DNA from 2 places in the Catellatospora sp. NPDC049609 genome. Region 2 is predicted to be linked to the other one. Evidence: riboswitches for the same ligand, from Rfam matches in the RefSeq annotation. Region 2 holds a riboswitch; the other holds the start of a gene.
What was found. Region 2 has a riboswitch for cobalamin ahead of AB0J67_RS07190 (VWA domain-containing protein). Riboswitches for the same ligand answer to the same signal wherever they lie in the genome.
Positions count from the first base shown of each region.

Region 1 (14,113 bases), on a different contig from region 2:
CGCAGGGCCGGGCTCACCGACGAGGCCGCCTCGACGTACACCGGCGCGGTGCCGGCGTACGCGGGCAAGGCGGGCATCGCCGTGAAGTACGCGTACAAGGCGCTGGGCAAGCCGTACGTCTGGGCCGCCGACGGTCCCGACGGGTACGACTGCTCGGGCCTGACGCTGGCCGCGTGGCGCGCGGCCGGCGTGAGCCTCTACCACCAGGCCGCGACGCAGTGGCGCGAGGTGAGCCACCTCAAGCGCTCCCAGCTCGCCCCGGGCGACCTCGTCTTCTACTCCGGGCTGGGGCACGTGGCGCTCTACGTCGGCGGCGGCAAGGTGATCCACGCGCCGACCACCGGCGAGGTGGTCAAGATCGCCAGCGTCGACATGATGACCCCCTACGGCTACGGCCGCGTCAGGCTGTAGCCCTGAGCGAGTCTTCGGCGGCACTGCCGGAGCCTCGTTCAGACGGCGAAAGGCCCCTCCCGGTGTCCCGGAAGGGGCCTTCGTCGTGTGAGGGAGATGTGGGATCAGACCGCCTGCAGGCCCTCCGCGCGGGCCAGCTCGCGCAGCCGGCCCAGCGCCTGGATCTCCAGCTGGCGGATGCGCTCGCGGGACAGCGAGAACCGCGACGCCACCTCGGTCAGCGAGTGCTCGCGACCGTCCTCCAGGCCGTAGCGCGCCCGCATGATGCCGGCGGAACGGTCGTCGAGGTGGTTGAGCAGGCCCTCGATCCGCTGGCGCTCCAGCGCCGAGAGGACGATCTCCTCCGGGCTGGGCGTGTCGCGGTCGGCGACCAGGTCACCGAGGTTGGTGTCGCCGTCGTCACCCACCGGGGTGTCGAGCGACACGGTGTCCTGCGACCACCGGATCAGCTCGGTCACCCGCTCGACGGTCACGCCGAGGGCGGTCGCGATCTGCTCCGGCTCCGGCTCGCTGCCCAGCTCACGGGTGAGCTGGCGGGCGACGTTGCGCATCCGGTTGACGTCCTCGACCAGGTGGACGGGCAGCCGCACGGTGCGCTCCTGCTGGGCGATGGCCCGGCTGATCGCCTGCCGGATCCACCAGGTGGCGTACGTGGAGAACTTGTAGCCCTTCACGTAGTCGAACTTCTCGACGGCGCGCACCAGGCCGGTGTTGCCCTCCTGGATCAGGTCGAGCATCGGCATGCCGGATCGCACGTAGCGGCGCGCGATCGAGACCACCAGGCGCAGGTTCGCCCGGATGAACAGGTCCTTGGCGTGCTCGCCCTCGCTCACCAGCTTTTCCAGCTCGTCGCGCTTGAGGCCGCGCCGGAGCTTGTCCGCCTCGAGCAGGTGCTCCGCGTAGAGGCCTGCTTCGATCGCCTTCGAGAGGTCGACCTCCTGCGCGGCATCCAGCAGGGGCGTACGTGAGATCTCGTGCAGGTATACACCGACGAGGTCGCGCTCCTCAGCCACCTGGTCGGTGCGCAGCATGGTCATGTTCTCCACGTTCGGGTCCCTCCCACGTAATCGCCGCAGGGCCTTGCGGTACTGACACCTTCACAACAGATGACGCCTGCGAATGATTCCGCGTTGCCCATCGAAACTGTCACGAAAAGCTGTGAACTCGCTGATACCGACATACCGACTCGCTGGACGCGAGCCGCTCGGTCCGCAATGCCCTATTTATGACACCAGACAGCGGCGCAGGGTACAGCGACCCACATCACTACAACGCTGTGACCTGCGTCGCCATTTCTTGTGACGCCGAACTGGGCGCGCTATTGCACGGTTCCACACCAAGCGCACCTGATCGCATGACCCGCATACCCCAAGGAGTGAAAAGCACACCCATTCGGCCATCAAAAACCCACGAACGGCCGCCCCGATCACCCGACTTGCCAGGCACATGGGCGTATCTTGAGCGCGCTTTCGCCCACTTGCCTGGCAAGTCGGCAGATCTTGAGGGCGGACTGGGGTGATGATCGCCGTTTCAGGTCAGAAAGTGCACTCTGAGCACAGTTTCTGACCTGAAACAGCGATCTTCCGGTGGGTTACTCGGTGAGGGCGGCTACGGCGTCGCGGACGCGGTTGCCGTGGCCGGCCAGCGCGCCGCGGGCCGCGGCGACCTCGCGGCCGGCCAGCAGCGCGACCAGGGCGGCGCGCAGGTCGCCGCCGGCCGCGTCCAGGGTGCGGCGGCACTCGTCCTCGTCGTGGCCGGTCGCCTCGACCAGGATGTTGAGCATCCGGCCGCGCAGCTTCGCGTTGGTCGGCACCATGTCGATCATGAAGTTGGAGAACACCCGCCCCAGGCGCACCATCACCGCGGTGGAGAAGGCGTTCAGCAGCAGCTTCTGTGCGGTGGCGGCCTTCATCCGGGTGGAGCCGGTGACCACCTCCGGGCCGGTGTCGACGCCGACGAAGACGTCGACCCAGGCCGACGCCGCGGCGTGCGGGTCCGCCGCGATGAGCGCGGTCCGGCAGCCCAGCTCGCCCGCGGCCCGCAGCGCGCCGAGCACGTACGGGGTGCGCCCGCTGGCCGCGATGCCGACCACCACGTCACCGGTGCGTGCGCACCGGGCGATCTCGTCGGCGCCCGCCTCGGTGTCGTCCTCGGCGTCCTCGACGGCGGCCAGCAGCGCGCCGGGGCCGCCCGCGATGTGCGCGCAGAACCAGCTCGGCGGGGCGTTGAAGGTCGGCGGCAGCTCGGCCGCGTCGACCACGCCCAGGCGGCCGGAGGTGCCCGCGCCGACGTAGTGGACCCGGTTGCCGCGCTGCAGCGCCGCGACGGCGTCCTCCACCGTGATCGCGAGCGGGTCGAGCGCCGCGCTGACGGCCTCGGCGACGGTGCGGTCGGCGTCGTTGATCACCTGCAGGATCTGCCGGGTGTCGAGCATGTCCAGGTTGGCGCTGGGTGCGTACCGCTGTTCGGTGGGGGCGCTGACGCGGACCGAAGCGGTGGGCAGCTCAGGCATCGCCGGACCGGCGGCGCGAGGTGCCGATACGACGTCCGCGCACCGCCTCGGCGGTGACCTCGAGCGCCTTGCGTGCCTTGGCGCGGGTGCGCGCGGCGACGCCCACGAACAGGCAGTCGACCACGGTGAGCTGCGCGAGGCGGCTGGCCATGGCGCCCGACCGGTACGTCGTCTCGCGGGCCGCGGTGGTCAGCACGAAGTCGGCGACGTCGCAGATCGGCGAGCGCGGGAAGTTGGTGAGCGCGACGGTGACCGCGCCCGCCGCCTTGGCCCGCTCCAGCACGTCGATGGTGTCGGCGGTGGTGCCGGTGTGCGAGATGCCGAGCGCCACGTCGCCGGGGCCGAGCAGGGCCGCCGAGGTGAGCGAGGTGTGCAGGTCGGGCCAGTAGTACGCGACGCGGCCTATGCGGTGCAGCTTGGCCTGGAAGTCGGCGGCGACGAAGCCGCTCGCGCCGGCGCCGAAGACCTCGACGCGGGACGCCTTGACCAGCGCGTCCACGATCTTGTCGCAGACCTCGGGGTCGAGCTGCTCGGCGGTCTCCTCGACGGCGCGGGCGTCGTTGAAGGCGATGGTGGCGATGATCTGCGCCATGTCGGCGCCCGGCGGGATGTCGCCGCCGACCACCCGGGAGTCGGCCGGCTCGACCCGGCGCGCGGCCTCGGCGGCGAGCCGGATGCGCAGCTGCGGGTAGCCGGACATGCCGATGGAGCGGCAGAACCGGATGACCGTCGCCTCGGAGGTCTCCGCGGCGGCGGACAGGTCGGTGATGGTGCGGCGAGCCGAAGCGGCCGGATCGGCGAGCACGAGACGCGCGACGCGCTGCTCCGCCGGGGAGAGTGCGGGCAGCAGGCCGTTGATCTGAACGATCAGACCGGCCGGCTCCTGCGCGGCGCGCGCGGCACCGTCGCTCTCCTCAGAAACTTTCGACTTCTTCGCCACGGTTGAAACTTACTTTCACGACTGCCCGGCGTCAACTGCCAAACCGTGTCCGATGCCCGGCCAGACGGCTGCCCAAACGGCCTGAGCGACGGCGTCGGGATCACCACTGCCGTCGACATGTACCGCATCCGACAGTACGTCCTTGTAGGCCGCATGGCCCGCGTTCAGATAGCCGATGTCCTCGTGGTCGTCGCCGCGCTGCTCGATCCGGTCGTAGGCCAGGTCGGGCGGGACGTCGAGAAAGATGATGACAGCCGGCCGGGGGAACGGGGCATACGCCGCGCGTACCAACCGCTCCAGCCGGTCGCCGCCGCCGTGTGCCCGAATGCTCACGAGCTGGCACGGCGTGTACCGGTCCATCACCGCGATCCGGCCCGTGACCCGGGCCGCCAGCAGCGACCGGGCGATGGCCAGCCAGCGCAGCACCGCCTCGATGACGAGCAGGCCGGGCCGCCCGACCAGGGCCACCGCGTCCTCGCGCCCCAGCCGGCGCGCGATCCGGCCCAGAAAGCGCCGGCCACCCGGGTTGGGGCCGTACCGGGCGGGGATGCCGGCCGCGACCAGGGCCGCGGCCAGGCGGATCGCCTGGGTCGTCTTGCCCGAGCCGTCGATGCCGACCAGGGCGATCACCGACGCACTCGTGCCTGCCATGCACCAGACGCTACCCTGCGCCCGCCACGCGGTGATCCACAGTGCGGGCACGGACACGCTGTGCGATGGCGCGTGCAACTTCCATGGCGCAATGGCGTCCTCGGCTACCGCCCGGAGGCGCTCCCATGGCAGAAGTGCACCATTTCGCGTACGGCTGGTTCAACCCGGTGACCGCGTACCTGATGGCGTTCATCGGCTCGCTGCTCGGCCTGGTCTGCACCGCCCGCGCCCGGCGCGCGCCGAGCGCGGGACGGCGCGCCCGGTGGCTGATCATCGCGGCGCTGTCGATCGGCGGCACCGGCATCTGGCTCATGCACTTCATGGCGATGATCGGCTTCGACGTGCCGGCCAGCCCGGTCCGCTACGACGCGGTCACCACCTTCATCAGCCTGGCGCTCGCCGTCGTCACGGTGGGTATCGGCCTGTTCATCGCCGGGCAGGGGCGCAAGTCGGCGCTGCGGATCGTCGCCGGCGGCGGCTTCACCGGGCTCGGCGTGGTGGCGATGCACTACACCGGCATGGCCGCGATGCGGGTGGCCGGCGACGTCAGCTACGACCTCGGCCTGGTCGGCGCCTCGGTGATGATCGCCGTGGTGGCGGCGACGGTGGCCCTGTGGTTCACGGTGACCGTGTCGGGCATGCGCGCCATCACCGCCGCCGCGGCCGTGATGGGCGTGGCCGTGTGCGGGATGCACTACACCGCGATGGCGGCGGTGCGGATCACCCTGGACACCGACGGCACCGGCGAGGTCGCCGGGCTCAGCCCGTTCGTGCTGATCGTGCCGATCGTGCTGCTGTCGGCGCTGTGCCTGATCGGTGTGATGTTCAGCGCACTGCAGGCCATGACGCAGGAGGAGTTCGACGGCACCGCGCCGGCGCGGGTCGGCCAGCATGCCGCCGTCTCCGGCACCGTCATCCCTGGTCCGCGTGCCGGTGCCGACGCGGGCGCGCCCGTCAACCAGCCGTTCAGCCTGGCCCGCGCGCTGGCCGACCGCAACCGCACCAAGGTGCCCCGCTGACTGTCGCGTCCATATCGGAGGGACGGCGCGGTACGCGCTGATCGGATATAAACACCGGCATGGACGCGACCGCGCCGGCGTACCTCATGACCATGCCCCTGCACGCCATCACCGAGGTGCTCGGCGAGCAGGGGCTGCGCGACCGGTTCCGGCTGGAGATCGAGCGGCTGCCCGACGACGACCGAGCGGTGCTCGAGCAGGCGCTGGAGCTGGCCGCGCGGCTGCACGCCGAGCAGCGGCGGGTGCGCGAGCCCTACCTCAACCACCTGCTGCGCGTCACGATCCGGATCATCCACTACTACCGGATCACCGACCGGGACGTGCTGGTCGCGGCGCTGCTGCACGACTCCGTCGAGGACCAGCCGTGGGGCATCACCGGCCAGCCGCACCGGGGCGGGCCGCCACCGCGGGACCAGGCGCTGGCCGTGCTCGCCGAGCGGTTCGGCCCGCGGGTCGCCTCGCTGGTCGCCGCGGTCACCAACCCGGAGTACGACCTCGACCGCGACAAGGACGAGCAGTACCGCACGCACGTGGTCGAGTCGCTGGACGTCGACCCGTGGGCGCGCGTCATCAAGGTCTCCGACTTCACCGACAACGGCGTGGGCGTCATCCACACCATCGGGCCGAAGGTGCGCCGGGCCGCGACGAAGTACTCCCCGCTGGTGCCCGCCCTGCGCGAGCTGGTCGCCCGGCCGGACACGCCGCTGCTCGGCGAGGTCAAGGCGCACATCTTCGCCCAGTTCGACCTCGCCGAGCAGCGGTTCCAGGCCATTCTCGGCACCAACTAGCGGCCCGGCCTCCCCGTCAGAAGTCCTCGTCGAGGCTGACCGTGCCGCCGACGGCGACCTGGTACGCCGTCACCCGGCGCTCGAAGAAGTTCGCCAGCTCCTGCACGTCCTGCAGCGCCATGAACGGGAACGGGTTGGCCGAGCCGAACCGGGCCGGCAGCCCGAGCCGGGCCAGCCGCTGGTCGGCGACGTACTGCAGGTACTCCCGCATGTCGGCCAGGGTCATCCCGGGCAGCCCGGCGCCGCACAGGTCCTCGGCGAAGGCCAGCTCGGCGTCGACCGCGTCCTCCAGCATCCGGGTCACCGCCTTGCCCATGGCGTCGTCGAACAGCTCCGGCTCCTCGGCGCGCACCGTGTCGACCACCGCGAACGCGAAGTCCATGTGCATCGACTCGTCGCGGAACACCCAGTTGGTGCCCGCCGCCAGCCCGTCCAGCAGGCCGCGCGAGCGCAGCCAGTACACGTACGCGAAGGCGCCGTAGAAGAACAGGCCCTCGATGCAGGCGGCGAAGCAGATCAGGTTCAGCAGGAAGCGCCGCCGGTCGTCGGCCGTGGTCAGCGCGGGCAGGTCGAACACCGAGTCGATCCACTCGAAGCAGAAGTTCGCCTTGCGGGCGATCGACGGGATGTTCTCCACCGCCGCGAACGCCTTGGCCCGCTCCGCGTCGTCGGGCAGGTAGGTGTCCAGCAGGGTCAGGTAGAACTGCACGTGCACCGCCTCCTCGAAGAGCTGGCGGCTCAGGTAGAGCCGGGCCTCCGGGGCGTTGATGTGGCGATACAGGTTCAGCACCAGGTTGTTGGCCACGATGGTGTCGCCGGTGGCGAAGAACGCGACCAGGCGGTTCACCAGGTGCCGCTCCCCCGCCGACAGCCCGGCCAGGTCGGGCAGGTCGTTGCCGAGGTCGACCTCCTCGACGGTCCAGGTGTTGCGGATCGCGGCGCGGTAGCGCTCGTAGAAGTCCGGGTAGCGCATCGGCCGCAGGGTCAGGTCGAGGCCCGGGTCGAGCAGCATCTTCTTCGGGGTGGTCACTGGCATGCCTCGCAGATCTCCGGGTTCTCCAGGTTCAGGTTGATCGGGCTCGCGGCGGTGCGCAGCGTTGCACCCGGCGCGCTCGCCGGAGCGGACGCGGCAGCCGGTCCGGTCGCACGCGACGCGTTAGGAAGGTGCCCTTCCGCTACGGAAAGCGATGGGAGGGTGCCCTTCCTTACCGTGGTCTGGGCGATGGCGGTCGCGGGGCGGGAGCGCAGGTAGTAGGTGGTCTTCAGGCCCTTGCGCCAGGCGTAGGCGTACATCGAGGAGAGCTTGCCGATCTCCGGGGCGGCCATGAACAGGTTCAGCGACTGCGACTGGTCGATGTACGGCATCCGCGCCGCGGCCAGGTCGATCAGCGCCCGCTGCGGCAGCTCCCACGCGGTGCGGAAGCGCCGCCGCAGCTCCGCCGGGATCTCCTCGATGCCCGCCACCGAGCCCTCGGCCGCCAGCACCCGGTCGCGCAGCGCCGCCGTCCACAGGCCCCGCGCCTTCAGCTCGTCCACCAGGTAGCGGTTGACCTGGAGGAACTCGCCCGACAGCGTCTCGCGCTTGAACACGTTGGCCACCGGCGGCTCGATGCACTCGGCGCAGCCCGCGATCGACGCGATGGTCGCGGTCGGCGCGATGGCGATCAGCAGCGAGTTGCGCAGGCCGGTGCGGGCCACCTTCGCGTGCAGCTCGTCCCACGCCCACGGGCGGGTGGACACCGCGTCCGGGAAGTGGTCGGCGTGCAGCACGCCGCGCGCGGCGCGGGTGTCCGCGTACGACGGGTGGGTGCCCAGCTCGGCGGCGAGGTCGGCGCTGGCGTCGTACGCCGCGAGCGCGATCTCCTCGGCCAGCCGGGTGGACAGGGCCAGCGCCTCGGGCGCGTCGAAGTCCAGGCCGAGCGCGAAGAACACGTCGGCCAGGCCCATCACGCCCAGGCCGATCGGCCGCCAGCGGTTGTTGGCCCCGGCCGCTTCGCCGGTCGGGTAGTAGGACAGGTCGATGGTGCGGTCGAGCACCCGCACGGCGGTGCGCACGGTCGAGCGCAGCGCGTCCCAGTCGACGCCGTCCGGGCCGAGGTGCGCGGCCAGGTTGACCGAGCCGAGGTTGCACACGGCGGTCTCGCCGTCGCTGGTGACCTCCAGGATCTCGGTGCACAGGTTCGACAGGTGGACCGTGTTGCCCGCGACGGCGGTCTGGTTGCAGGTGCGGTTGGCCGCGTCCTTGAACGTCATCCAGCCGTTGCCGGTCTGCGCCAGGGTGCGCATCATCCGGCCGTACAGCTCCCGGGCGGGCAGCGTGCGCACGGCCAGCCCGGCGGCCTCGGCGGCGCGGTAGGCGGCGTCGAACTCCTCGCCCCACAGGTCGACCAGCTGCGGCACGTCCTTCGGGTCGAACAGCGACCACGCGGTGTCGGCCTCGACCCGGCGCATGAACTCGTCCGGCACCCAGTTGGCCAGGTGCAGGTTGTGCGTACGCCGGCTCTCCTCGCCGGTCGAGTCACGCAGCTGCAGGAACTCGTCCAGATCGGCGTGCCAGGTCTCCAGGTAGACGCACGCCGCGCCCTTGCGGCGGCCGCCCTGGTTGACCGCGGCCACGCTGGCGTCGAGCGTGCGCAGCCACGGCACGATGCCGTTGGACAGGCCGTTGGTGCCGCGGATCAGCGAGCCCCGGGACCGGATCCGGCTCCACGACACCCCGATGCCCCCGGCGTACTTGGACAGCCGGGCGATCTGGGCGTACCGGTCGTAGATCGACTCCAGCTCGTCGCGCGGCGAGTCGAGCAGGAAGCAGCTGCTCAGCTGCGGGCGCCGGGCACCGGCGTTGAACAGCGTCGGCGAGCTGGGCAGGTAGGCCAGGCGGCTGAGCACGGCGTAGAGCGCGGCGACCTCGGCCACGTCGCCGGGCAGGCGGCGGCCGGCGGTGCCCGCGTCGCCGACCTCGCCCATCAGCCCGCAGGCCACCCGCAGCAGGAAGTGCTGCGGCGTCTCCAGCACCTTGCGGGTGACCGGGTGGCGCAGCAGGTAGCGGTCGTAGACGGTGCGCAGCCCGAAGTACTCGAAGCGGTCGTCGGCGGCCGGGTCGACGAGCCGGTCCAGCTCGGCCGCGTGCGCGGCGACGAACGCGGCCAGGTCGTCGGCGAGCACGCCTGCCGCGTGCCCGGCCCGCACGGAGCTCGCGAAGTCGTGTACGCCCTGGGTGGCCGCCTCCTCGGCGATGTGCACCGCGAGCAGCCGCGCCGCGAGGCGGCTGTACGACGGCTCCCGCACGACCATGGCGGCGGCGGTCTCGATGGCGCGCAGCCGCAGGTCGGCCTCGGTCGCGCCGGGCCATACACCGGCTGCCACCGGGGTGAGGACGGTATTGTGATCCACATCGGGCAGCCCCCGGGCCGCCTCGGCGAGCAGCCGCGCGAGCGACGCGGTGGTGTCAGACGACGTGCTCTCGGGCGACGCGGCCGTGCCGGGCGGCGCGTTCTCGGGCGACGCGGCCAAGCCGGGCGTGGTCTCGCCGGGTGCGCCGGCGTCGGTGGTGGTGTGGAAGGTGGTGCTGGTCAAGGCGTGCGCTCCCCCTCGTCGAAGCGCGGGAGGGCACGCGAACGGCGCTCACCCTCCCCGGGGGGACACGCGCCATCCACCGTGGACCGTCCCGCGCGGCCCGGTGTCCGCGACCGGTCCCGTCCAGCCGGACGGGAGGGTCGTGGGCGCGACACGGGCAGGGCCGTGGCGCGCACGCCGGCAGGTCTTCGGGCTCGTGGGCACGGCCGGGCGGCGCGGCGCGGACGCCGTGCTGCGGAGACCCCCTAGACCGTCGCTTCCCAGGCCGGACCGGCCCAGTGCTGCTCCGCACCCCTCTTCGCGGGAGGGGCGCGGGACGGTTTCGTTCCCACTCACCGCTGCGGGGCAGCTCCGGATTCGCACCGGATTCCCTCTGCGCGGGCCGCGTTCCGGCGGCTCGCGCGGCACCCCTCGACCCGGTGTCCGGTGGACACCGGAGGGGTGGACCAGCGATGCGCTCACACTACATCTAGTGGCATCGCGAGGAAAGCGACCCCATATGAAGTTCGGCGTGTCGTCGATGGTCCACCCCGACGGGCGTCTATGTCCCGCCCTCAGCAGGCGCAGGCGGCGCCGCTCGCGGGTGCGGTGAGCGGGTCCACATCGTGCTTGCGCAACCCGAGCGGGGTCTGCGTGTCGAAGCCCTCGCGCACCCAGTACTCGTACCCGCCGAGCATCTCCTTGACCCGGTAGCCGAGGCGGGCGAAGGCCAGCGCGGCCCGGGTGGCGCCGTTGCAGCCGGGGCCCCAGCAGTAGGTGACCACGACGCTGCCCGCGGGCACCACGGCCGCCGCACGGGCGGCGATCTCCGCGGTGGGCAGGTGCACCGCGCCCGGGAGGTGTCCCTGCTCCCACGCCTCCCGCGAGCGCGAGTCGACCAGGACGAAGCCGGCGGCACCCGAGGCCAGGTCGGCGTGCACGTCGGACACGTCGGCCTCGAACGACAGGCGGGCGGCGAAGTGGGCGGCGGCGACATCGGCGGCGGCGGCCGGGGCGGTGCCGAGTACGGCGGACATGAGCTGCTCCTCTACTGCTCGATCACTGCGTTCATCCTCGCGGTGGCCGGCTGCCGACCACGAGTGGCGGCAACGCCGCTGTTCGCTAAGATCCCGCCATGGGTACGCCGCTGACGCTCCAGACCCGGCCCCGGCACCGGATCGCGGTGCTGGCCTTCGCCGGGATGGCCCCGTTCGAGCTGGGCTGCGTGGTGGAGGTGTTCGGCCTGCCCCGCCCGGAGCTGGACGTGCCGTGGTACGACCTGGACGTCTGTGCCGAGGTCCCCGGCGCGGCGCTGCCCGCGGTGGGCGGGTTCGCCGTCACCGCACAGCACGGCCTGGATGTGCTCGCCGCCGCCGACACGGTGATCGTGCCCGGGGTCGCCGACGTGCGCGCCGAGGTCTCCCCCGCCCTGGTCACGGCGCTGCGTACGGCCGCCGGGCGCGGCGCGCGCCTGGTCTCCATCTGCTCCGGCGCGTTCGCGCTGGCCGCCGCCGGGCTGCTGGACGGCCGGGCGGCCACCACGCACTGGCGCTACGCCGAGCTGCTGCGCGAGCGCCACCCGCTGGTCGAGGTGACGCCGGACGTGCTCTACGTGGACACCGGCCAGGTGGTCACCAGCGCGGGCAGCGCCGCCGGGCTGGACCTGTGCCTGCACCTGGTGCGCCGCGACCACGGCGCCCAGATCGCGAACACGGTGGCCCGGCGGCTGGTGCTGCCGCCGCACCGCGACGGCGGGCAGGCCCAGTTCATCGAGCTGCCCGTGCGCGACGTGGTGGACGACGACGGGGTGGCCCGCGCGATGGCGTGGGCGCTGGACCACCTCACCGAGCCGCTGACGGTCGACGCGCTGGCGGCACGGGCTCGGATGTCGCCGCGCAGCTTCCTGCGCCACTTCGCCCGGCACACCGGCACCAGCCCGATCCGGTGGCTCATCGCGCAGCGGGTCGCGGCCAGCCTGGCCCTGCTGGAGACCTCCGACTCCCCCGTGGAGCAGGTCGCCGCCGCGGTCGGGTTCGACTCGCCGGCCACCTTCCGGCACCACTTCAGCCGGTGCATGCGCACCTCGCCGTCGTCGTACCGGCGCACCTTCCGCGGCCGCGCCTGACTCAGAAGGGCGTGCGGGTCATCTCCACGGTGGACTGCAACCGGCGGGCCTCGGCCAGGTACGCGTCGGACAGGCCGAAGCGCTCGTCGCCGCGGTGCAACTCGCCGAGGCGGCGCGCGGTCTGCGCCTGAGCGCGCCGGTCGCCGATCCGCTCGAAGATCTCCAGCGCCTGGGTGAGCCGCCGCACCGCCACCTCGGGCGCCTCCAGCCCGGCCAGGTCGGTCAGGCAGTACGCCTCGCAGTGCGCGTCGCCGAGCACCGCGAACCGGTCCAGCGCCGCCACCAGGTCGGCGCGGGCGTGCGCCAGGTCACCGCTGCGCAGCCGGACCAGGCCCAGCTGGCGGGTCAGCAGCGCGGTCCGGTGCGCGTCGCCGATCTCCTCGGCGATCCGCAGCCCGGCGCTGAAGTCGCGGTACGCCTCCGCGAGGTCGCCGCGGGCCAGCCGCACCATGCCGAGCGCGCCGAGCGCGTAGGCCTCACCGTGCCGGTGCCCGAGCAGCCGGTACGCCTCCAGCGCCTGGCGGTGGCAGTCCAGCGCCTCGTCCAGCTCGCCGCGGATGCGGTGCCCGGTGCCCAGCCCGGCCAGCGCCGCGGCCTGCCCGCACAGGTTGCCCAGCCGCGCGAACAGCAGGCGGGCCCGGCTGAACGCCTCCGCGGCCTCCTCGTAGTGGTCGCGATACAGGTGCAGCTGACCGAGCCCGCGCAGGGTCACCGCCTCGCCGAGCAGGTTCCCGGCGGCCCGGCAGGCCGACAGCGCGGTGCGGTGGATCTGCTCCCACTCCGCGGTGTGCCCGCCCATGTCGCACCAGGGCACCATGGCGTGCGCCAGCTCCCAGGCCAGATCGGACAGCCCGTTCGCCGCGGCGGCCTCCACCGCGCCGAGCAGCGACTCCCGCTCCGCGGCGAACCAGCGCACCGGGTCGCGGGTCAGCTCCGCCGCCTCCGGCACCGGCCAGCGCGCCGCGACGGTGAGCCCCGGGCCGAACACCTGCGGCGGTAGCCCGCCCGCGGCGCGCTCGGCCAGGCTCAGGTAGCCGCTGAGCGCGCGGGTCAGCGCCGCGCCGATCGCCTCGCCCGGCAGGTCCGGGGCGAGCAGGCCGACCAGCACCGGCAGCCCGTACCGCGTCTGGCCCAGCTCGTCGGGGCCGGTCGGGCGCAGCAGGCGGGCCCGCTCCAGGGCGGCCAGCACCTCCGTCGCCTCCGGACGGCCGAGCAGCGCGGCGGGCACCCAGCACGGCGCCGAGGCCATCCCGAGCCGGGCCAGCCCGCGCAGCACCAGCGCGGCCGCCCCGTCCAGCCGGGTGCCCAGGGCCAGCGGGCCCTCCTCCTCGACGAGCAGCGTGCGGTGCAGCCGGCGCAGCGGCTCGCCCGGCTCCACGCCCAGCTCCTCGGTCAGCGTGCGGCGCGCGGCCGCGTACGTCGCCAGCGCCTCGGCTCGGTGGCCGGCGTCGCGCAGCGCGGTGACCAGCAGCAGCCACGCCTCCTCGCGCAGCGGCTCCTCGGCGACCAGCCGGCGCAGCTCGTCGACGGCGACGGCAGGCTGCCCGGCCTCGATGCGCAGCCGCGCCCGGCTCTGCCGCACCGCGCGGCGCCGCTCGACGAGCCGGTCGATCTCGCTGCGCCACAGCGGCGCGGGGGGCAGGTTCTCCAGCGGCTCGCCGCGCCACAGCGCCAGCGCCGCGTCCAGGCTCTGCGGATCGGTGCCGCGGGCGTGCTCCTCGAAGCGCAGCAGGTCCAGCTCGTCCGGCACCAGTTCGAGCCGGTAGCCGGGCGGCTGGCGGCGCAGCCGGTCGCCGAGGCAGGTGCGCAGGGCGCTGACGTACGTCTGCACGTTCGCCAGCGCGGAGCGGGGCGGGTCGTGCGGCCAGAGCACCTCGATCAGGTGGTCCACGGAGACGGTGCGGCCATGGTGCAGCGCCAGCGTCGCCAGCAGCTGGCGCGGTTTCACTCCGCCCACGTTCGCGGCGACGCCGCCGCGGGACAGCTCGAAGGAACCGAGGATGTGCAGTTCCAGCCGGTCCGACATTCGCCCAACCACCCGCGATCCGTGATCGATTGCCTGAGCCTACGCGTGCTCGGCCGATCGGACCAGAGCACTCGGCTGAACGGCTG
Region 1 covers NZ_JBFAOU010000037.1:20,142-34,254, forward strand. Annotated here, with positions in the region: gene AB0J67_RS13530 (NlpC/P60 family protein) at 1-411, shown strand, start outside; gene AB0J67_RS13535 (sigma-70 family RNA polymerase sigma factor) at 516-1,448, opposite strand; gene AB0J67_RS13540 (N-acetylmuramic acid 6-phosphate etherase) at 2,003-2,923, opposite strand; gene AB0J67_RS13545 (MurR/RpiR family transcriptional regulator) at 2,916-3,863, opposite strand; gene AB0J67_RS13550 (thymidylate kinase) at 3,879-4,514, opposite strand; gene AB0J67_RS13555 (MHYT domain-containing protein) at 4,640-5,533, shown strand; gene AB0J67_RS13560 (HD domain-containing protein) at 5,593-6,321, shown strand; gene AB0J67_RS13565 (ribonucleotide-diphosphate reductase subunit beta) at 6,338-7,357, opposite strand; gene AB0J67_RS13570 (ribonucleoside-diphosphate reductase subunit alpha) at 7,348-9,723, opposite strand; cobalamin riboswitch at 10,080-10,272, opposite strand; gene AB0J67_RS13575 (rhodanese-like domain-containing protein) at 10,452-10,913, opposite strand; gene ftrA (transcriptional regulator FtrA) at 11,012-12,001, shown strand; gene AB0J67_RS13585 (BTAD domain-containing putative transcriptional regulator) at 12,003-14,027, opposite strand.
Region 1: it holds a riboswitch for cobalamin, as region 2 does, so the genes downstream of both, AB0J67_RS13570 (ribonucleoside-diphosphate reductase subunit alpha) here and AB0J67_RS07190 (VWA domain-containing protein) in region 2, are expected to answer to the same signal.

Region 2 (14,113 bases):
GTCGTCGCCCGCGAAGGCGCGCACCCGGCGGGCGCCGATGGCCCGCAGGTGCTCCTCCAGCCGCTGGTAGACGGCGGTGCCGGCCCCGCTGCCGCGGTGGTCCGGGTGCACCACCGTCTCGACGTAGGCGGCGCCCGGCTCGGATGTCGTGATGTTGAAACCTCCGGCGGAGAACCCCACCGGCTCCCCGTCACGCAGCGCCAGCAGGCGGAGCAGCCGGGCCTCGGGTCGGGCGGTGCGCCACCACAGCTCCTGCTGGGCCACGCTGGCGATGAACCAGGGGAAGGCGGCGTACCGGATGCGCGCCATGGCCGGCACGTCGTCGAAGGCGGCCTCACGGATCTCGATGTCGCTCACGCACCCTGTCTAACAGGCGCGGCAAGCGATTTACCGGTGGCGCCCGCGCCGTTGCGGGCGCCACCGGCGGCTTCTCGGGACGCCTAGAGGGTCAGCGTCCAGGTGTTGACGTAGCCGACGTCACCGGAGGCGGCGTCCTGCACGCGCAGCCGCCAGGTGCCGTTGGCCGCCTCGCCGGACAGGTTCACCGTGAACGTCTGGTCCACGTTGTCGGCGCTGCCGCCCGAGCGGTTGAGCAGCGTGTACGCGCTGCCGTCCGGCGCGAGCAGCGAGACCACCAGGTCGCCGCGGTACGTGTGCACGATGTGCACCTCGGCCGTGGACGTCGCCGACGCGTTGCGGTTGCAGCCGCTGATCGTGATGTTGCTGTAGACCGTGGCGTTGTCGCTGATCGTCACGTCGTTCGGGTTCGTGCCGGTGCAGCCGGGCGCTCCGTTCACGGTGAGCGTGTAGGTCGCGGTGCGGGTGGCGCCGGTGCCCGTGCCGGTCACCGTGACCGGGTACGTGCCCGCCGGGGTCGACGCGCTCGTGCTGATCGTCAGGGTGGACGAGCCGCCCGTGGTGACCGAGGCCGGGCTGAACGACGCGGTCGCGCCGGCGGGCAGGCCGCTCGCCGAGAAGGTCACGGTCTGCGCGCTGCCGGCGGTGAGGGCGGTGGCGATGGTCGAGGTCGCCGCGCTGCCCGGGTTCACCGAGCCGCTCGCCGGGGTGGCCGTGACGGAGAAGTCGTTGGCCGCCGCGCAGTACTGCGCCTGCTTGCCGATGGCCCGGAACGGGCAGTCGGCGTACTCGGCGAGGATCAGCACGGCCGTCTTGTTGCGCGAGGTCTGCGCCGCGATGACCTCGTCCGGCGGGTAGAAGCCGGGGCTGGACGAGCGCGGGTACATCTCGAACGTGTACGTCCACACCCGCTGGTCGCCCCAGAGCCAGTCGGTGATGTCGCCGTCGGTGACGTACAGGTCGCTGCCCTGCTCGGCGGTGTAGGAGTTGGTCGCGGCCATCTGAGCGCCGATGTTGGCGAACGTGTTGCGCTCGTCGAGGGTCATGCCGGGGTTGACGGTGTCGGCGGTGGTGTACCCGAACGGCCACAGGATCAGCTCGCCGTGGGTGTGGAAGTCGATGTTGGCCTTGATCTGCTGCACCCCGCCGACCCGCCGGGACAGCACGAAGTCGCGCAGCACCCGTGCCTCCGGCGTGGAGAACGCCGACGGCCCGCGGTAGGTCTCGCTGGACGGCGTGCCCGACGAGCCGCCGCAGCAGCCCCACTTGTAGCCGAAGTTGCGGTTGATGTCGGTGCCGATCGCCGACGAGCCCGAGTTGGGCTGGCGGTTCTTGCGCCAGGAGCGGTAGGAGCCGGTGGCGATGTCGTACTCGCCGCCGTCGGGGTTGAGGTCCGGGACGATCCAGATCTCGCGCGAGTCGACCACGGCGCGCACGCGGCTGTCCGTGGCGTAGCCGTCGGTGAACAGGTTGGCCAGGTAGAGGGCCATCTCGACGGTCAGGTGCTCGCGCGCGTGCAGGTGCGCGTTGATGAGGAACTCGGGCTCGTTCTCGTCGGTCGCCACGTTGTCGGAGATCTTCAGGGCGACGATGTCGCGGCCCTCGTACGACGTCCCGATGACGGACCGGCGGACCAGCGTCGGGTGGTCCGCGACGATCTGGTTGAGCTCGGCATTCATCTCGGCGTAGTTGTGGTAACCGGAGTCGGTCGACGGGAAGTCGAGCGTGGTGATCCCGTCCGGCGCGGCCTGCGCCGGCGCGGGCAGGGCCTCCAGGGTGAAGCCGAGGCGGCGGATCCGGGCCGCCTCGGTGCCGGTCGCGGTGATGTAGATCTTGCCGTGCTCGACGAGGTCGATCGCCGCTCCGGTGCGGGCGACGGCGTCGCGGTCGGCCCACGTCTTCGGGCCGACGACGCGGTACTGGGCGGATGCGGCGGCGCCGTCGTCGGCGGGCACGCCGCCGGCCGGTGCGGCCAGCGTCAGCGCGGCACCGGTGGCCAGCGCGGTGAGGATGAGCGCGAGTCTGCGCACGGGGAACCCTCCTGGGGTCGTGGGGGCGCGAGGTGGTGGCGAGCGGCCCGGCTCCGCGGGTGGCGGAGCCGGGCCAGGTCGTGCCGTCGGAGGGTGCTACAGGGTGAGCGTCCAGGAGTTGAGGTAGCCGGTGTCGATCGACGCCAGGTCGCGTACGCGCAGGCGCCAGGTGCCGTTCTTGACCTCGCCGGACAGGTTCACCGTGTAGATCGTGTCGATGTTGTCGGTGCTGCTGCCGGTGCGGTTGTGCAGGTTGTACACCGAACCGTCCGGCGCGACGAGGTCCACCACCAGGTCACCCTTGTAGGTGTGCACGATGTGGACCTCGACCTTCGAGGTCGACGACGCGTTGCCCGTGCAGCCGGAGACGGTGATGTTGCTGTACACCCCGGTGGTGTTGTTGTCGGGGATACTCACGTCGGTGCCGTTGGTGATCGCGGCGCAGCCGCCGACCGGGTTGACCGTCCAGGTGAACGACGCGGTGCCGGTCTTGCTCGCGCTGTCGGTCGCGGTGACGGTGACGGTGTAGGTGCCCGCGGTGGTCGGCGTGCCGGTGATCTGGCCGGTCGACGAGCTGATCGACGTGCCGGCCGGCAGGCCGGTCGCCGACCAGGAGTACGGCGCGGTGCCGCCGGACGCGCTGCTGTTCAGGGTGACCGCGGTGCCGACCACGGTGGACTGGTTGCCGGGGCCGGTGACCGAGACGCCGCCCGGTGCCCCGCCCAGGGATACGGCCGCGTTGTAGATGTCGTTGGCGAAGTAGCGCACCTCGGTGTAGACGCCCGGCTTCTGCGGCTGGGCGCAACCGATGCCCCAGCTCACGATGCCGACCTGGATCCACTCGTTGGACGCGTTCTTCTTGACCATCGGGCCGCCGGAGTCACCCTGGCAGGTGTCGACGCCGCCGGAACTCCAGATGCCCGCGCAGATCTCCTCGTTGAAGATCAGCCCGGCGTAGCTGCCGCCCGCGCTCTGGCACTGCGTGTCGGTGATGAACGGGACCTTCGCCTTGAGCAGGTAGCGCTGCTGCCCGCCGCCCTGCGTGGCCGCGCCCCAGCCCATCACGTCGAACTCGCCGCTGTGCAGCGAGGTGTCGGTGGCGATCTTCAGCAGCGGGGCCGTGGTGATCGGGCTGGACAGGCGGACCAGCGCCCAGTCCTTGCCGTCGCCGTTGTAGCCGGGCGCGCGGTAGACGTAGTTGGAGGTGCGGGTGGTCCGGCTCGGACTCTGCAGGTCGACCACGCCCCAGGTGGCGGTGATCGAGGTGTTGTTGCCGGTGGCGCCGACGCAGTGCGCCGCGGTGAGCACCAGGCTCGGGGTGTACATCGCGCCGCCGCAGCCCATGGACAGCCGCACCATCCACGGGAACTCGCCCTGCGCGGCCGGGGTGCCGCCCACGACGAGGTCCGGGCCGTCGATGACGTCGGGGTCGGTCGGCGCGGCCTGCGCCGGGCCGGTGGCCGCGGCCATGGCGATCAGGGCGCCGGCGAGCGCCGTCGCGCCCACACGCAGCGCCGCTCGGAGTGAGTGCCTCACAGGATCCTCCCAAGGTCCACCCGGCGCCGAGCGCTTCTGACGCCGGACCGCCGGAGAGTTTCCCTGGAAGCTAGCGGAAGGCAGTGATATATAGCAATATCGAAGTTGATTGTTACGACGTGATGTCGTGCCGGGCCGCGCGAGCCAGGGGGCGGGCCCGGCGCGGCCTCACGTGGGCAGGGCCGCCCGGTGAGCGATGACACAGCACACCGGACGGGCGACCCGCTTTGACGCGGAGCCGCTCTTCCGACACGATGACCGGTGAGCGGCAGTGGAGGAACCCGGTGCGAGTCCGGGGCGGTCCCGCCACTGTCACCGGGGAGCGACCCCTCCCGACGCTCGCGCCGCCACCGGCGCGCCGCGTCGTCCCCAGGTCACGGCCGCGAGGCTGGAAGGCCGAGGGGGAGCGCCGATCCGGGAGCCAGGACACTCCGGCCGCTCCCGGCGACGCCGACGGCGTCGGCGGATCACCGGTGTTCGCGGGCGAGGAAACCCGCGGAGAGGATTCGCGCATGGGCTCGTGCCTGAGCGGTCGTTGACCCCGCTGTACCCGTTCTCCGCCGTGGTCGGCCTGGCCGACCTGCGGCTGGCCCTGCTCCTCAACGCCGTCTCGCCCGCCGTCGGCGGGGTGCTGGTGCGCGGCGAGAAGGGCACCGCCAAGTCCACCGTGGTCCGTGCCCTCGCCGCCCTGCTGCCGACGCTCACGGCCGTCGCCGGATGCCGCTTCGCCTGCGACCCGGCCGCCCCGTACGCCGCGTGCCCGGACGGGCCGCACGAGGCCGGGCAGGACGCCGCCGTCCGGCGCGCCCGGCTGGTCGAGCTGCCCGTCGGGGCCACCGAGGACCGCCTGGTCGGCGCGCTCGACCTGGAACGCGTGCTCACCTCGGGGCAGGCGGCGTACTCGCCCGGCCTGCTGGCCGCCGCCCACCGGGGCGTGCTCTACGTCGACGAGGTGAACCTGCTCCACGACCACCTGGTCGACCTGCTGCTCGACGCCGCCGCGATGGGTGAGGCGTACGTCGAGCGCGACGGCGTCTCGGTGCGCCACGCCGCCCGGTTCCTGCTGGTGGGCACCATGAACCCGGAGGAGGGCGAGCTGCGCCCGCAGCTGCTCGACCGGTTCGGGCTGGCGGTGCAGGTGCGCGCCCCGCGCGAGCCGCGCGAGCGGGCCGAGGTGGTGCGGCGGCGGCTGGCGTACGAGGCCGACCCGGCCGGGTTCGCGGCGCGCTGGGCCGACGCCGACGCCTCGCTCGCCGATCGCATCGTGGCCGCCCGGGAAAGGCTGCCCGCGGTGGCGCTGCCCGACGCCGAGCTGATCCGCATCACCGGGGTGTGCGCCGCGTTCGAGGTGGACGGGCTGCGCGCCGACCTGGTGGTGGCCCGTGCCGCGCTGGCACTGGCCGCCTGGCACGGCCGGGTCGAGGTCACCGCGCAGGACGTCCGCGACGCGGCCCGGCTCGCGCTGCCGCACCGCCGCCGACGCGACCCCTTCGACAGCCCCGACCTGGACGAGAACGCGCTGGAAGAGGCGCTGCGCCACGCCGCGCCCCCGGACGGCGGGCCGCACGACGGCGAGAGCGGCCGGGACGGCGGCGCCGCCGGGCGGCGCGGCGGACCCGACGGCTCGGACGGCGGACGGGACCACGGCGCACACGACGCCGCGGGCCCCGGCGGCGACCCCGGACGCCCTGGTGACCAGGGCCCCCGCGGCGAGGAAGACCCTCAGGGCGAGGACGGCCCGCACGACGGCGGGCCCGACAACGGCCCCGACGACGACCGGCCCCGGCCGGGTGGGCCCGGCGGCGGCGCGCGGCCGGACCGGGAGCGTCCGGCGCCCCGGCCGCACGGTGACGCCCAGCGGCGCGACGCCGACGGCGACAGCCGCCTCGCCGGGGCGGGGCAGCAGCGGGCCGAGGCGGCGCGACCGCAGCGGGCCAGGCTGTTCGCGGTGCCGGGCACGGGGGAGGGCGCGGCAGGACGGCGCTCGCCCGCGTACACCCGCACCGGCCGCACCGTCGGCGCGCGGGTGCCCGCCGGCACGCTGACCGCGCTGCACCTGGCGGCGACCGTGCGGGCCGCGGCCCGGCGGCAGGACGCGCGCGGGCGCCGGCCCGGCGGGCCACTGCTGCTGGCCGCCGCCGACCTGCGCGAGCCGGTGCGGCGCGGGCGCGAGTCCAACCTGGTGCTGTTCTGCGTCGACGCCTCCGGCTCGATGGCCGCCCGCAAGCGGATGGGCGCGGTCAAGGGCGCGGTGCTGTCGCTGCTGCTCGACGCGTACCAGCGGCGCGACAAGGTCGGCCTGGTCACCTTCCGGGGCGACGCGGCACGGCTGGCGCTGCCGCCGACCTCCAGCGTCGAGGCGGGCGCGGCCCGGCTGCGCGAGCTGCCCACCGGCGGGCGTACGCCGCTCGCGGCGGGCCTGCGCCAGGCCGCGCACACGCTGCGGGTGGAGCGGCTGCGCGACCCGCGCCGCCGGGCGCTGCTGGTGGTGGTGACCGACGGCCGGGCCACCGCGGGGGCCGATCCCGTCGGCGAGGCCATGCGGGTCGCCGCCGGGCTGGCCGCGGGCGGCGTCGCCGCGGTGGTGGTCGACTGCGAGTCGGGACCGGTCCGGCTCGGGCTGGCCGCGCGCCTGGCCGCCCGGCTGAACGCCGAGCACGTGCCGCTCACCGAGGTCACCGCACAGGGGCTGGCCGGCGTCGCCCGCCGCGACCGCCGCACCGCCGCGTGACCCGAACCGATCGGAGGACGAGATGCCGCAGGGTAAACCCGAGTCGGTCCCCGACGACGGGCTGACCACCCGGCAGCGCCGGAAGGGACCGCTGCTCGCCGTGCACACCGGCGTCGGCAAGGGCAAGTCGACCGCCGCGTTCGGGATGGCGCTGCGCGCGTGGAACGTGGGCTGGCCGATCGCCGTTTTCCAGTTCGTGAAGAGTCCGAAGTGGCGGGTGGGTGAGGAGGCCGCGTTCCGGGCGCTGAGCCGTGCCCACGCGCAGGACGGCACGGGCGCGCCGGTGACCTGGCACAAGATGGGCGAGGGCTGGTCGTGGCTGGCCCGGCCGGGCGACGAGCGCGACCACGCCGCCGAGGCGGCCGAGGGCTGGGCGCAGGTCAAACGCGACCTCGCCGCGCAGCGGTACGGCTTCTACGTGCTCGACGAGTTCACCTACCCGATGCACTGGGGCTGGGTGCCCGTCGACGACGTGGTCGCGACGCTGCGCGAGCGCCCCGGCACCCAGCACGTCGTGATCACCGGCCGGTACGCCGCACCGGCGCTGCTCGACGCCGCCGACCTGGTCACCGAGATGGGCAAGGTGAAGCACCCGATGGACGCGGGGCGCAAGGGCCAGGCGGGGATCGAATGGTAGAGGTCGGTGGGGGTGTGTCGGTGAGGGTGCCGCGGATCGTGGTCGCGGCGGCGGCGTCGGGGCACGGCAAGACGACGGTGGCGACCGGGCTGCTGGCCGCGTTCACGGCGCGCGGCATGACCGCGGCCGGGTTCAAGGTCGGGCCGGACTACATCGACCCGACGTACCACTCGCTGGCCTGCGGGCGGCCCGGCCGCAACCTGGACCCGTCGCTGGTCGGCGAGGACCTGGTCGCGCCGCTGTTCGCCCATGGCGCGGCGGGCGCGCAGGTCGCCGTGGTCGAGGGCGTGATGGGCCTGTACGACGGCCGCTCCGGCCAGGGCGCGTTCGGCTCGACCGCGCACGTGGCCGAGCTGCTGGACGCGCCGGTCGTGTTCGTGGTGGACGCGACCGGCCAGGGCCGCTCGGTCGCCGCGCTGCTGCACGGGTTCCGCTCGTTCGGCACGGTGCGCCTGGGCGGGGTGGTGCTCAACCGGGTCGGCTCCGACCGGCACGAGGAGATCCTGCGCGAGGCCTGCGAGGAGGTCGGCGCGCCGGTGCTCGGCGTGCTGCGGCGCACCGACGCGGTCGCGGTGCCCTCGCGGCACCTGGGCCTGGTGCCCGCCGCCGAACGCAGCGGCGCCGCGGTCGACGCGGTACGCGCGATGGGCGCGCTGGTCGAGGACGGGGTGGACCTCGGCGAGGTGCTCGCGGTGGCGCACGGCGCGCCGCCGCTGACCGTGACGGCGTGGTCGGCCGCGGCCGCGGTGGGCGAGCCGGTGGCCGAGCGCCCCGTGATCGCGGTCGCGGGCGGGCCAGCGTTCACGTTCGGCTACGCCGAGCAGGCCGAGCTGCTGCGGGCCGCCGGGGCCGAGGTCGTGCACGTCGACCCGGTCCGCGACGAGGCGCTGCCGCCGCGCACCGCCGGGCTGGTGGTGGGCGGCGGTTTCCCCGAGGTGTACGGCGACGAGCTGGCCGCCAACAAGCCGCTGCGCGACGCCGTACGCGAGCTCGCGGCCGCCGGTGCGCCCGTCGCCGCCGAGTGCGCCGGGCTGCTGTGGCTGGCCCGGTCGCTGGACGGCCGCGAGATGTGCGGGGTGCTCGACGCCGAGTCGGCGATGACGGACCGGCTCACGCTGGGCTACCGCGACGCGGTCGCGGTGTCCGGCAGCGTGCTCGCCGAGCCGGGCACCCGGGTCACCGGGCACGAGTTCCACCGCACCGCCGTCGCCCCGGCCGCCGGGCCGCAGCCCGCCTGGGCGTGGCGCGGCACCGCCGCGGAGGGCTTCGTCCAGGGCGGGGTGCACGCGTCCTACCTGCACCTGCACTGGGCCGGGCACCCGGGCTTCGCCGCGCGGCTGGTGCGTGCCGCATGCGCCTGATCGGGGTGGGGACGGGTCCGGGCGACCCGGAGCTGGTGACGCTGCAGGCCGTACGCCTGCTGCGCGAGGCCGGGCGGGTCTTCGTGCCCGTCATGTCGCTCGACGAGCAGGGCCGTGCCGAGGCGACGGTGCGCGCGCACGCCGGGCACGACCGCATCGAGCGGCTGGTGTTCGCCCTCAACGAGCGCGACGACGCGCGGCGGCGCGAGCACCACTGGGACGGGGCCGGGCGGCGCGTCGCGGACTGGCTCGGCGAGACCGGCGGCACCGCCGTGTTCGCGACCATCGGCGACCCCAACGTGTACTCGACCTTCGGCTACCTCGCCGCCACCGTCCGGGCGCTGCTGCCCGAGGTCGAGATCACGACCGCGCCCGGGATCACCGCCATGCAGGCCCTGTCGGCCGCGGCCGGGGTGCCGCTCGCCGAGGGCGTCGAGCCGCTGGTCCTGGTGCCGTTGGCCCGGGGAGCGGCGGCGCTGTCCGGCGCGCTCGCGTACGCGGAGGACGGCACGGTGGTGGCGTACAAGGGCGGGCGGCACCTCGACGAGGTCGTCGCCGTGGTGAAGGAGGCCGGACGGCTCGGGGACGCGGTGCTCGGCACCCGCCTGGGCCTGCCCGGCGAGACCGTGACACCGCTGGCCGCGGCGGGTGAGGCGCCGTACCTGTCGGCGGTGCTGATCCCCGGCCGGCGCGAGGGAAGGGGCGGGAAGCTGTGAAGGTCGTCTTCATCGGAGCCGGGCCGGGCGCCGCCGACCTGCTCACCCTGCGCGGCGCGGCCGCCATCGCCACCGCCGACGTGGTGGTCTGGGCGGCCAGCCTGGTGCACCCGGACGTGCTCGGCCACGCGAAGCCGGGCGCGCGCATCGTCGACTCGGCCGCGCTGACCCTGGAGCAGACGCTCGACCTCTACCGCCAGGCCGCGGCCGACGACCTGGTGGTGGCCCGGATCCACTCCGGCGACCCGGCGCTGTGGGGCGCGCTGGGCGAGCAGCTCGACGCGTGCCGCGAGCTGGGCCTGCCCACCGAGGTCATCCCCGGGGTGTCCTCGTTCACCGCCGCCGCGGCGGCCGTGCAGCGGGAGCTGACCGTGCCCGAGGTGGCCCAGTCGGTGGTGCTGACCAGGCTGGAGGGCGGCAAGACGCCGATGCCGGCACGCGAGTCGGTGCGCGCCTTCGCCGCGCACGGCGCGACCATGGCGGTGTTCCTGTCCGCCGCCCGGTCCGGCCAGCTCGCGGACGAGCTGCTGGCCGGGGGGTACGCGCCGGACACGCCCGTCGTGGTGGCATACCGGGTGACGTGGCCGGAGGAGCTGATCGTGCGGTGCACGGTCGGCACGCTGGAAGCCGCGGTCAAGGAGCACCGGCTGTGGAAGCACACGCTGTTCCTGGTCGGGCCCGCGCTCGGCGAGGGCGGCGGCACCCGCAGCCACCTCTACCACCCGGGCCACTTCCACGGCTTCCGCCGGGCGGACCCGGCCGCCCGCGCCACCCTGCGAGCAACCCGTGGCTGAGCGGCCGGCCGCCGACCCACGCTCCGACTCGGCTCCCGATCCGAGTCCGGATCCGGCTGCCGCGCCGACGGCCGTCCGGCTCCGTGGGCGGCGCCGGTCCGGGCTGGTGGGCTCCGGACCGGACCTTCCGGAGCTGCGTGAACCCGACCTGCCGCGTACCGCCAAGGATCGGCCCAAAGCCCTGCGCACCGGGTGGACCACCGGGACGTGCGCGTCGGCGGCGGCGAAGGCGGCGACGGAGCTGCTGGTGGGCGGGGTGCCGCCGCGCTGGGTCGAGGTGGCGCTGCCGTCCGGGCGGCGGGTGACCTTCGCGGTCGCGGAGTCGTCGCTGGACGGTGACGCGGCGCGGGCCGTCGTGGTCAAGGATGCCGGGGACGACCCGGACGTGACGCACGGCGCCCGGCTGACCGCGACCGTGCGCTGGCGGGACGGGGCGGGGGTGTCGCTGCGCGGCGGCGAGGGCGTCGGCACGGTCACCCGGCCCGGCCTCGGCCTGGACGTGGGCGGCCCGGCGATCAACCCGGTGCCGCGACAGATGATCACGCAGGCGGTGGCCGAGGTCGCGGGCGGGCGCGCGGTGGACGTGGTGATCTCGGTGCCGGACGGCGAGCGGATGGCCCGCAAGACCACCAACCGCAGGCTGGGCATCCTCGGCGGGATCTCGATCCTCGGCACCACCGGCATCGTCCGGCCGTTCTCCACCGCATCCTGGCGAGCCAGCGTCATGCAGGCCGTGCAGGTGGCCGCGGCGCAGGGCGAGGACACGATCGTGCTGTGCACCGGCGGGCGCACCGAGGCGGGCGCGATGGCGCTGCTGCCGCACCTGCCTGAGGTGTGCTTCGTCGAGGTGGGCGACTTCACCGGGGCCGCGCTGCGCACCGCCGCCGGGCACGGCATGACCGGGGTGGTCTTCGTCGGCATGGCCGGCAAGCTGACCAAGCTCGCCGCCGGGGTGCTGATGACGCACTACACCCGCTCGGCCGTGGACACCGCGCTGCTCGGCCGGGTGACCGTCGCGGCCGGTGGCACGCCGGAGCTGGCGGAGCAGGTCGACGGCGCGAACACGGCGCGGCACGCGTACGAGCTGTGGGAGGCGGCCGGGCTGCTGCGCACCGCCGGGGACCTGCTCTGCGACCGGGTGCGCGACGTGCTGGTCCGGTTCGGGCGCGGTGCGCTGCGGGCCGACGTGGCGATGGTCGACTTCACCGGGCAGGCGGTCGTGGCGGCGACCAGGCCGGAGTGGGTGGCATGCGCCGGGTGACCGTGCTCGGCCACGACGGCGGGCCGCTCGGCCCGGCGGCGGGTGCGGCGCTGGCGACCGCGACCCTGGTCGCCGGGGGCGAGCGGCACCTGTCCGGGCTGGACGTCGCGGCGGAGACGCTGGTGATGGGCCCGGTCGCGCCGGTGGTCGCCCGCCTCGCCGCGCACGACGGCGAAGCGGTGGTGCTGGCCAGCGGCGACCCGGGCTTCTTCGGCATCGTCGCCGCGCTGCGCCGGGCCGGGGTCGAGCCGGTGGTGGTGCCCGCGGTGTCCAGCGTCGCGGCCGCGTTCGCCCGCGCCGGCCTGCCCTGGGACGACGCTCTGGTCGTCTCCGCCCACGGCCGCGGCCCCGCTGACGGCCGCGCGTCCGCGTCCGGCCGCGAGTCTTCGCACGGTGGCGAGTCTTCGCACGGCGGCGAGTCTTCGCACGGCCGCGACGGCGGCCAGGGTCGCGAGTGCGGTGGCGGCTCCGGGCTGAGCAGTGATCCGTTTTTGTGGACGCCTGCTGTCGCCAGGGCGACGTCCAGCGTCCACCGAAACGGATCATCGCGGGTGCCGGGCGGGTGGCGGCGGGTCGTCAACGCCTGCCGGGCCCATCCGAAGGTGGCGGTGTTGACCGCGCCCGGCACCGGGCCCGCGGAGCTGGGTGCGGCGCTGGCCGGGTGGGCGCGGACGCTGGTGGTCGCGGAGCGGCTCGGTACGCCGCAGGAGCGGCTGGTGACGGTCACGGCGGCGGAGGCGGCCGGTGCCCGGTGGGCGGACCCGAACGTGGTGCTGGTGCTGGATCCGGCCCGCCCCGACGCGCGGACCGGGCCGGGCTGGGTCGCCGGTCCAGGCCCCGGGCCGGGCGGTTGGGCGCTACCGGAGGCCGCGTACGCCCACCGCGACTCGATGATCACCAAGGCGGAGGTACGCGCGTACGCCCTGGCCAAACTCGGCCCGCGCCTCGGCGACCTGGTCTGGGACGTGGGTGCCGGATCGGGCTCGGTGGCCGTGGAGTGCGCCCGGTTCGGCGCGGCCGTGGTCGCCGTCGAGCGCGACCCGGCCGCCCTGCCCCTGATCGCGGCGAACGCGGCCGGCCTCGGCGTGCGGGTGGTCACCGGGGCGGCCCCGGACTGCCTGGCCGCGCTGCCCGATCCGGACGCGGTGTTCGTGGGCGGCGGGGGCACGCCCGTGCTCGCGGCCTGCGCGGCGCGGCGCCCGCTCCGGCTCGTCGTCGCGCTGGCGGCGGTCGAGCGTGCCGCAGCGGCCCTGACCCTGCTGCGCGCCGCCGGGTACGCCGCCGACGGCGTACAGCTGCAGGCTTCGCGGCTGGCCCCGCTGCCGGACGGCACGCACCGGCTCGCCGCGACCAATCCCGTCTTCGTCGTCTCCGGGGAGCTGTCATGACCATCGGGCTGATCTGGGCCACCGCCGCCGGGCGTGCCGCCGCCGACCGGCTGGCCGCCGCCTGGCCCGGAGAATGCACCGTCCACGAGGGACGGGTACGCGACCAGCTCGCCCGCGCCTGGGCGGAGTCCGGCGCGATCGTCGCGTTCGTCGCCACCGGTGCCACCGTCCGCCTCCTCGCCCCTCACCTCGTCGCCGGGGGCGGCAAGGACACGCAGCCGGGTGTGGTGTGTGTGGACGAGGCGGGGCGGTGGGCGGTCGTGCTGCTCGGCGGGCACGCGGGCGGGGCGAACGCGCTGGCGGAGCGGGTGTCGGCGGTGCTCGGCGCGCAGCCGGTGGTGACCACCGGCACCGACGCGGCCGGGCTCGCGGGCCTGGACACGCTCGGCTTCGCGGTGGGCAACCCCGAACGGGTCGCCCCGGTGTCCCGGGCACTGCTCGACGGCGAACCGGTCGACTGGCGCGCCGACCAGCTCTGGCCGCTGCCCGCGCTGCCCGCCAACGTCGGCGCGCACCCCGGCGCCGCACACGGGGTGCTGGTGACCGACCGGGCACCGACCCGCGGGGGTGCGGCGGCAGCGCCCCTGGTGCTGCATCCGCCGTCGCTGGTACTCGGGATCGGGGCGAGCCGGGGAGTCGCCGCGGAAGAGATCGCCGCGCTCGCCGACCGGGTCCTCGCGGAGGCGGGGCTGGCCGCGGCGTCGGTGTGCGCGATCGCCACCGCGGACGTGAAGGCCGACGAGGCGGGCCTGCTGGCGTACGCGGCGGGGCGGAACCTGCCGCTGGTCACCTTCCCGGCGGGAGAGCTGGCGGCGGTGGACGTGCCCCACCCGTCGGAGGTGGTCCGGGCGGCCGTGGGCACGCCGAGCGTGGCCGAGGCGGCGGCGCTGCTGGCGGCCCGGGCCCGTGGCCGTGCCGCGGAGCTGGTCGCGGGCAAGACGGCGTCGGCGATGGCGACCGTGGCGGTGGCGCGGCTGGTCCCGATGGGGCGGCTCGCCGTGATCGGGCTGGGGCCGGGCGCGGCGGACCTGCGTACGCCGCGGGCCACCGAGCAGTTGCGGGCCGCCTCGATCGTGGTCGGCCTCGACCAGTACGTGGCGCAGGTCCGGCACCTGCTGCGGCCCGGCACCCGGATCGTGGACTCGGGGCTGGGCGCGGAGGAGGAGCGGGCGCGCACCGCCGTCGAGCTGGCCCGCGCCGGGCACGCCGTGGCGCTGATCGGCTCCGGCGACGCGGGCGTGTACGCGATGGCCTCGCCCGCGCTGGAGTTCGCCGGAGACGACATCGCGGTGACCGCGGTGC
Region 2 covers NZ_JBFAOU010000016.1:15,043-29,155, forward strand. Annotated here, with positions in the region: gene AB0J67_RS07175 (GNAT family N-acetyltransferase) at 1-357, opposite strand, end outside; gene AB0J67_RS07180 (M14 family zinc carboxypeptidase) at 441-2,339, opposite strand; gene AB0J67_RS07185 (trypsin-like serine protease) at 2,484-3,923, opposite strand; cobalamin riboswitch at 4,198-4,355, shown strand; gene AB0J67_RS07190 (VWA domain-containing protein) at 4,444-6,654, shown strand; gene cobO (cob(I)yrinic acid a,c-diamide adenosyltransferase) at 6,677-7,291, shown strand; gene AB0J67_RS07200 (cobyrinate a,c-diamide synthase) at 7,285-8,652, shown strand; gene cobI (precorrin-2 C(20)-methyltransferase) at 8,643-9,368, shown strand; gene cobM (precorrin-4 C(11)-methyltransferase) at 9,365-10,162, shown strand; gene AB0J67_RS07215 (cobalt-precorrin-5B (C(1))-methyltransferase) at 10,269-11,423, shown strand; gene cbiE (precorrin-6y C5,15-methyltransferase (decarboxylating) subunit CbiE) at 11,411-12,811, shown strand; gene cobJ (precorrin-3B C(17)-methyltransferase) at 12,808-14,113, shown strand, end outside.